One region of the Pseudomonas sp. DG56-2 genome, then DNA from elsewhere that is predicted to be linked to it. Evidence: riboswitches for the same ligand, from Rfam matches in the RefSeq annotation. Region 1 holds a riboswitch; the other holds the start of a gene.

Region 1 (3,418 bases):
GCTCTGGTTGGAGATGATCGATTGCTTGCGCGCCTGAACCTGCTCGACGTCGGTGTTCACTGCGCGGTGCAGGTTGCGGGTGTTCTCCACCACCTGGCGACGCAGGCTTTCACGCTGTTGCTCGCTCTGGTTCAGGCGCTGATAGGCCTCGCGCACCTGTGAGCTGGTCAGGCCGCCGCTGTAGATCGGGATATTCAACTGCAGGCCGATAGTGGTCTGTTCCACATCACCCCGGTAATTCTGCCTGGTAAGGTTCGGGTTGGTGAAACCGAGGTTGTCGTTGTCACCTTTCTGGTACTGGGCAACGGCATCGACGGTTGGCGCGTGGCCGGCCTTGCGCTGGCGCAGGGTTTCTTCGGCGGCGCTGACGGCGTAGTTGTTCGCCAACAGGTTGAGGTTCTGTTTGCCGGCAGTCTCGACCCAAGCCTTGGCGTCATTTGGCACCGGGACCTGTACTGGCAGCGTGTGGCGGATGCCTTGAATAGAGGTGTAGTCGCGATTGGTCAGGGTAATCAACGCCTCAAACGCATCGTCAACCTGGCGCTGTGCCACGATCCGGTTGGCGCGGGCGGTGTCATAGCTGGCCTGGGACTGAAGCACGTCGGTCTTGTCCGAGAGGCCCACATCGAAGCGCTCGTTGGACTGGTCCAGCTGGCGTTTGAAGGCAGCTTCTTCAGCCTTGGTCGACGCCAGGTTGTCCTGGGCACGCAGAACCGAGAAATAATTATCGGCAGTTTGCAGGATCAGGTTCTGTTCAGTGGCTGAAAGCTCCAGCGCTGATTGCTCATTGATCGCTTCTGCAGCTTGCAACTGGAACCAGCGATCGGCGCGGAAAATCGGCTGGGCCAGGGTCGCGGACCAGGAGTTGCCACTGCGACTCGAGGTAATCGACGGATCATCGATCTTGGTGCGGGTGTTCAACATTTCGGCACCGGCCGAAAGGTTTGGCAGCAGGCCGGCCCGGGCCTGAGGTACCACTTCCTTTTGCGCACCATAGTTGGCGCGGGCCGCAGCCAGATCGGCGTTGTTATCCACAGCTTCCTGGTAGACGCTGACCAGATCGGTTTTCGCTGACAGGGGCGGGTCTGCTGCCCAGGCCATTCCGTTGGTAGCACAAGACACGGCAAGGGCCAGTGAAAGTTTGCGCAGCATAGGGCGATCCTTGAACAATTGAGTGTTTCTGAACCGGTGAGTGTAGATGCGCAGGCACTTTGCAACAATCCGCCAATTGCGCCATTTATCGTCAGTGCGCTTGTACAGTTGGCTTTGCAGGCAAGAGCAGACTAGACTGGGGCCGTTCTTGTCGGGGTGCCTTGCGTTGAGGCTGAGATCGGATAATCCGGATCCCGTTGAACCTGATCAGGTTAGCGCCTGCGTAGGGAACAAGATTTCTCGCTTTCCCGGCGAGTCTCTTGTGTCAGGTCCGGGAATGTCGAGCCAGCCGAGTAAGTAGCTGCAGACATCTTCGTACATGGCACAGCACCGGTCCAAGGTGCGTCCGTGCTTTTTCAGGTTCTTCTCCCGACATTCCACCGCTAGGAAGCTGTCTGGAGAGCCTGTGATGAGCAAACAAGAAAAAAACATTATCAATCTGAGTGAATCGGCCCAGGTCGATCAGCAGTCCGTACAGCCATTCACCCGTTCGCGCAAAATCTATGTCGAAGGCTCACGCCCAGACATCCAGGTGCCTATGCGTGAAATCAGCCTGGACGACACGCCAACTGACTTCGGCGGTGAAGCCAACGCTCCGGTGCTGGTCTACGACACTTCCGGTCCCTACACCGACCCCAATGTCATTATCGATGTGCGCAAAGGCCTGGGCGACGTGCGTTCGGCCTGGATCGACGCCCGTGGTGACACTGAGCGCCTGCAAGGGCTGTCATCCAACTTTGGCCAGCAGCGCCTGGCCGATGCCGAGCTGACCAAGCTGCGCTTTGCCCATGTACGCAATCCGCGTCGGGCCAAGGCCGGCGCCAACGTCAGCCAGATGCACTATGCCCGCCAGGGCATCATTACCGCCGAGATGGAATACGTCGCCATCCGCGAGAACATGAAGCTGCAGGAAGCTCGCGCTGCCGGCCTGCTCGAGCAGCAGCACCCAGGCCATAGCTTCGGTGCCAGTATCCCCAAGGAAATCACCGCCGAATTTGTCCGTGAAGAGATCGCGCGTGGCCGCGCGATCATTCCGGCCAACATCAACCACGTTGAGCTGGAACCGATGATCATCGGCCGCAACTTCCTGGTGAAGATCAACGGCAACATCGGCAACAGCGCCCTGGGTTCTTCCATCGAAGAAGAAGTGGCCAAGTTGACCTGGGGTATTCGCTGGGGCTCGGACACGGTCATGGACTTGTCCACCGGCAAGCACATTCATGAAACGCGCGAATGGATCATCCGCAACTCGCCTGTGCCAATCGGTACCGTGCCGATCTACCAAGCGCTGGAGAAGGTCAATGGCGTGGCCGAAGACCTGACCTGGGAATTGTTCCGCGATACCTTGATCGAGCAGGCCGAGCAGGGCGTCGACTACTTCACCATTCACGCCGGTGTGCTGCTGCGCTATGTGCCGCTGACCGCCAAACGCGTAACCGGCATCGTCAGTCGTGGCGGCTCGATCATGGCCAAGTGGTGCCTGGCGCATCACCAGGAGAACTTCCTCTATACCCATTTCGACGAAATCTGCGAAATCATGAAGGCCTACGACGTCAGCTTCTCGCTGGGTGATGGCCTGCGTCCGGGTTCGATTGCCGATGCCAACGACGAGGCGCAGTTCGGCGAGCTGGAGACACTTGGCGAGTTGACCAAGATTGCTTGGAAGCATGATGTGCAGTGCATGATCGAAGGCCCGGGGCATGTCCCCATGCAGTTGATCAAGGAGAACATGGACAAGCAGCTCGAATGCTGCGACGAAGCACCGTTCTACACCCTCGGCCCGCTGACCACCGACATCGCCCCGGGTTACGACCACATCACCTCCGGTATCGGCGCGGCGATGATTGGTTGGTTCGGGTGCGCCATGCTCTGCTACGTGACGCCAAAGGAACACCTGGGCCTGCCGAACAAGGATGACGTCAAGACCGGGATCATCACCTACAAGATCGCCGCCCACGCCGCTGACCTTGCCAAGGGGCACCCAGGCGCGCAGATCCGTGACAATGCCTTGTCCAAGGCGCGCTTCGAGTTCCGCTGGGAAGACCAGTTCAACCTCGGCCTGGACCCGGACACTGCCCGTTCTTTCCATGACGAGACCCTGCCCAAGGACTCGGCTAAGGTCGCGCACTTCTGCTCCATGTGCGGACCGAAGTTCTGCTCGATGAAAATCACTCAGGAAGTACGTGAGTACGCGGCCAACCAACGCATTGATGCGGTAGATGTCGCGGTCGAGGACGGCATGCGCGAGCAGGCCGAGCGATTCCGC
Region 2 (3,418 bases), 2.2 Mb from region 1:
AGCCAGACAAAGATTCCTGCAGATAACCAGTACATGGTCCCGCCCTCCCCGTTGCGGCCCCGAAAAGTGGGGCATATGCCCCGATTGCCGAGGCGCAAGGCTACTGACGCAAGCACTGTGCCGCCTTGCCGGCCGCGCAGCGCAAAGGCTTGCAGCAGACGCGCACGGCAATTGCATGAGGCCTTGCAGGCGCACGATGGAGGGCCTTGTCATGAACAAAAAAAAGTACTCGCAACAGGGATTCACCCTGCTCGAACTGCTGGTGGTATTGGTGGTACTGGGGCTGCTCGCGGGCATAGTTGCACCCAAGTACTTCAGTCAATTGGGGCGTTCTGAGGCCAAGGTGGCACGGGCGCAGATCGAAGGCCTGAGCAAAGCGCTGGATCTCTATCGACTGGAAGTGGGGCATTACCCCAATTCCGAGCAAGGCCTGCAGGCGCTGGTCGCTGCCCCCAGCGACGAGACACGCTGGTCAGGCCCCTACCTGCAGAAAAAAGTCCCCCAGGACCCGTGGGGCCGCAACTACATCTATCGCCAACCCGGTGAGAACGGTGAGTACGACCTGCTCTCGATGGGCAAGGACGGACAGCCCGGCGGCGAGGGTGAAAACGCCGAAGTCACCAGCTGGCAGTAAGCGGAGGAGCGACACATGCGCTACGAGCTCAAGGCATTGGGAAAGTCCGGGGTGATCCTGCTTACGCTCGATGCCCAGGACGCTGGACAAGCTCGTTTGCAGGCTGAGCAACAAGGCCTGCGGGTGGTCAGCGTGCGCAACTGTGAGCGCTTTGGCAAAATGCGCTGGCGTCGCAAGGAAACCTTCGACCTGGTGTTGTTCAGCCAGGAGCTGACCACCCTGCTCAACGCTGGCCTGCCGTTGATTGATGCCCTGGAAAGCCTGGCCGAAAAAGAATCGGCACCCCAGGCGCGCAAGACGCTCGGGGAATTGGTACGCCTGCTGTATGAAGGCAAATCCTTTTCCCAGGCGTTGGGGCAGTTGCCCAGTGTGTTTCCCCCGCTGTATATCGCCCTGGTGCAATCCAGCGAGAAAACCGGGGCCCTTGGCGATGCCCTGGGGCGTTACGTTGCCTACCGCCAGCGCATGGACGAGGTGCGGCAGAAAATCGTCAGCGCCTCGATCTATCCCTTGTTGCTGTTGATCGTCGGCGGTGGCGTGGTGCTGTTTCTGATGGGCTATGTGGTGCCGCGTTTCAGTCTGGTGTTCGAGGGCCTGGGCACTGAACTGCCCTGGCTGTCACGGTGGCTGATGCAGGCCGGAATGTTCCTGCATGCCCAGCAGGCGCCTTTGGGTCTGGGTGTTGTGGGTGTGATCGCCAGCCTGCTGATGCTGCGTCGGGATCCACGGGTACGAAGTTGGCTCAATCGCCAGCTCGAACGCCTGCCGGCCCTGCACCGACGCCTGGTGATGTACGAGCTGGCGCGTTTCTACCGTTCCCTGGGAATCCTCTTGCAAGGCGGCATCCCCATACTCACCGCCATGGAAATGGCCCGCGGCCTGCTTGGCCTTGCCGCCAAACAGCGGCTGGAACTTGCGTGTGAAAGGGTACGTGAAGGCCTGTCGTTGTCAGCTGCGCTCGAAGCCGGGCAACTGGTCACGCCGGTATCCCTACGCTTGCTCAGAGCCGGCGAACAATCAGGCAACCTAGGGCAGATGATGGAACGCAGCGCCGATTTCTACGATGAAGAAATCAGCCGTTGGGTCGAATGGTTCGTCCGTCTGTTCGAGCCCTTGCTGATGACCTTCATCGGCTTGTTGATCGGCCTGATCGTTATTCTGATGTACATGCCGATCTTCGAATTGGCCTCCAGCATTCATTAGTGACAAACGTGACAATCCTGGCTGCTTGCTGTATAGATTCGGCCACCAAGGGGAGCCTGGCAACAGGCTGAGAAACCGCTGGCACCTGCAGCGCGGTGACCCTTCGAACCTGATCCGGATAATGCCGGCGAAGGGATGGGGGATTGCCAACCTGCCTCTCTGCCGGTCTCACTGTCGCCATCTTTGAGGCCAGTACCATGACCGAACGCTTCACCGACACCCTTCGCCGCCAGAGCGAGCCGAGCTGGACGCAATCTGTCGAGCACCGCTTCGTCAACGAACTGCTCGACGGCACCCTCGACGATGCGGTGCTGATCAACTACCTGATCCAGGATCACCGCTTCATCGATGCTTTCCTGACCTTGCTCGGCGCCGCCATTGCCAGTGCCGATACCTTCGAGGCGCGCATTCGCCTGGGACGTTTCACCGGCGTAATTAGCGGCGAAGAGAACACCTACTTCCTGCGCGCGTTCGAGGCCCTCGGGGTGACGCCAACGCAGCGCCAGCAAGCACCCGACGCAGTGCCCACCGCAGGTTTCAAGGCGATCATGCGCGAAGCGGCAGCGACTCGCTCCTATGCCGCCGCCCTGGCCGTGCTCAACGTTGCGGAAGGCCTGTATCTGGACTGGGCATTGCGCGCGCCCAAGCAACTGCCGCCGCGCTTCGAACATGCCGAATGGATAACCTTGCATGACAACCCCGACTTCCAGAGCTTCGTCGCCTTCCTGCGCGCCGAACTGGACCGTGTCGGCCCTGCTCAAGCGCAGATCAGCACCGACTTCTTCCTGCGCGCCGTTGCCCTGGAGCACGCATTCTTCGACGCCGCCTACGACCTCAAGGGATAAACCATGGATATCTTCGACCGCCTGAAACAGGCAGCCGCGGCTGACTGGAACAGCTACGTAGACCACGACTTCGTTCGCCAGATGGGTGCCGGCACCCTGGCGCAGCCAGCGTTTCGCAAATACCTGGTGCAGGACTATCTGTTCCTGATCCAGTTTGCCCGCTCGTGGGCGCTCGCAGCCTACAAAAGCCGTACCCTGAGCGACATACGCGCGGCGCAGGCGGGGCTGGCCGCGATCCTTGATGAAACCGAGCTGCATGTACGTTTATGCGAGCGTTGGGGACTCTCCCCCGAAAACCTGGCGGCTACACCCGAGCATCAAGCGACCGTCGCCTACACCCGCTTCGTGCTGGACTGTGGTGCCGCCGGAGACCTGCTTGACCTGCACGTGGCGTTGGCACCGTGCGTCATCGGCTATGCCGAAATAGGCCGCAACCTGACACCCGAGGGTATCGAAGCCCTGACCGATCACCCTTACCGGGACTGGATTGGCGAATATGCTGGCGCGGGATACCAACATGTCGCCAGCGCAGCGCGCGCCCACCTGGACGACCTTGCCTCAAGAACAATGACAGAACGACGCTTCGAGGACCTGGTCAAAGTATTCGCCCAAGCCTCGCGCCTGGAAGCAGACTTCTGGCAGATGGGCCTAAATGCTGAATAATCCTGTAGATCTGGCACTGGCACTGGCTCTTGATCTTGCTCTTGATCCACTCGCCCCGTTAACCAGAAGGGCC

What was found. Region 1 has a riboswitch for thiamine pyrophosphate ahead of thiC (phosphomethylpyrimidine synthase ThiC). Riboswitches for the same ligand answer to the same signal wherever they lie in the genome.
Region 2: linked by a shared signal. The riboswitch ahead of D3Z90_RS14155 (TenA family protein) and the one ahead of thiC (phosphomethylpyrimidine synthase ThiC) in region 1 are both predicted to bind thiamine pyrophosphate.

Annotation. Positions count from the first base shown of each region.
Region 1 covers NZ_CP032311.1:5,308,093-5,311,510, reverse strand. The annotation lists gene D3Z90_RS24395 (TolC family outer membrane protein) at 1-1,152, opposite strand, end outside; TPP riboswitch at 1,295-1,399, shown strand; gene thiC (phosphomethylpyrimidine synthase ThiC) at 1,562-3,418, shown strand, end outside.
Region 2 covers NZ_CP032311.1:3,157,151-3,160,568, forward strand. The annotation lists gene D3Z90_RS14140 (lytic transglycosylase domain-containing protein) at 1-35, opposite strand, end outside; gene gspG (type II secretion system major pseudopilin GspG) at 212-634, shown strand; gene D3Z90_RS14150 (type II secretion system F family protein) at 650-1,837, shown strand; TPP riboswitch at 1,876-1,990, shown strand; gene D3Z90_RS14155 (TenA family protein) at 2,035-2,682, shown strand; gene D3Z90_RS14160 (TenA family protein) at 2,686-3,345, shown strand.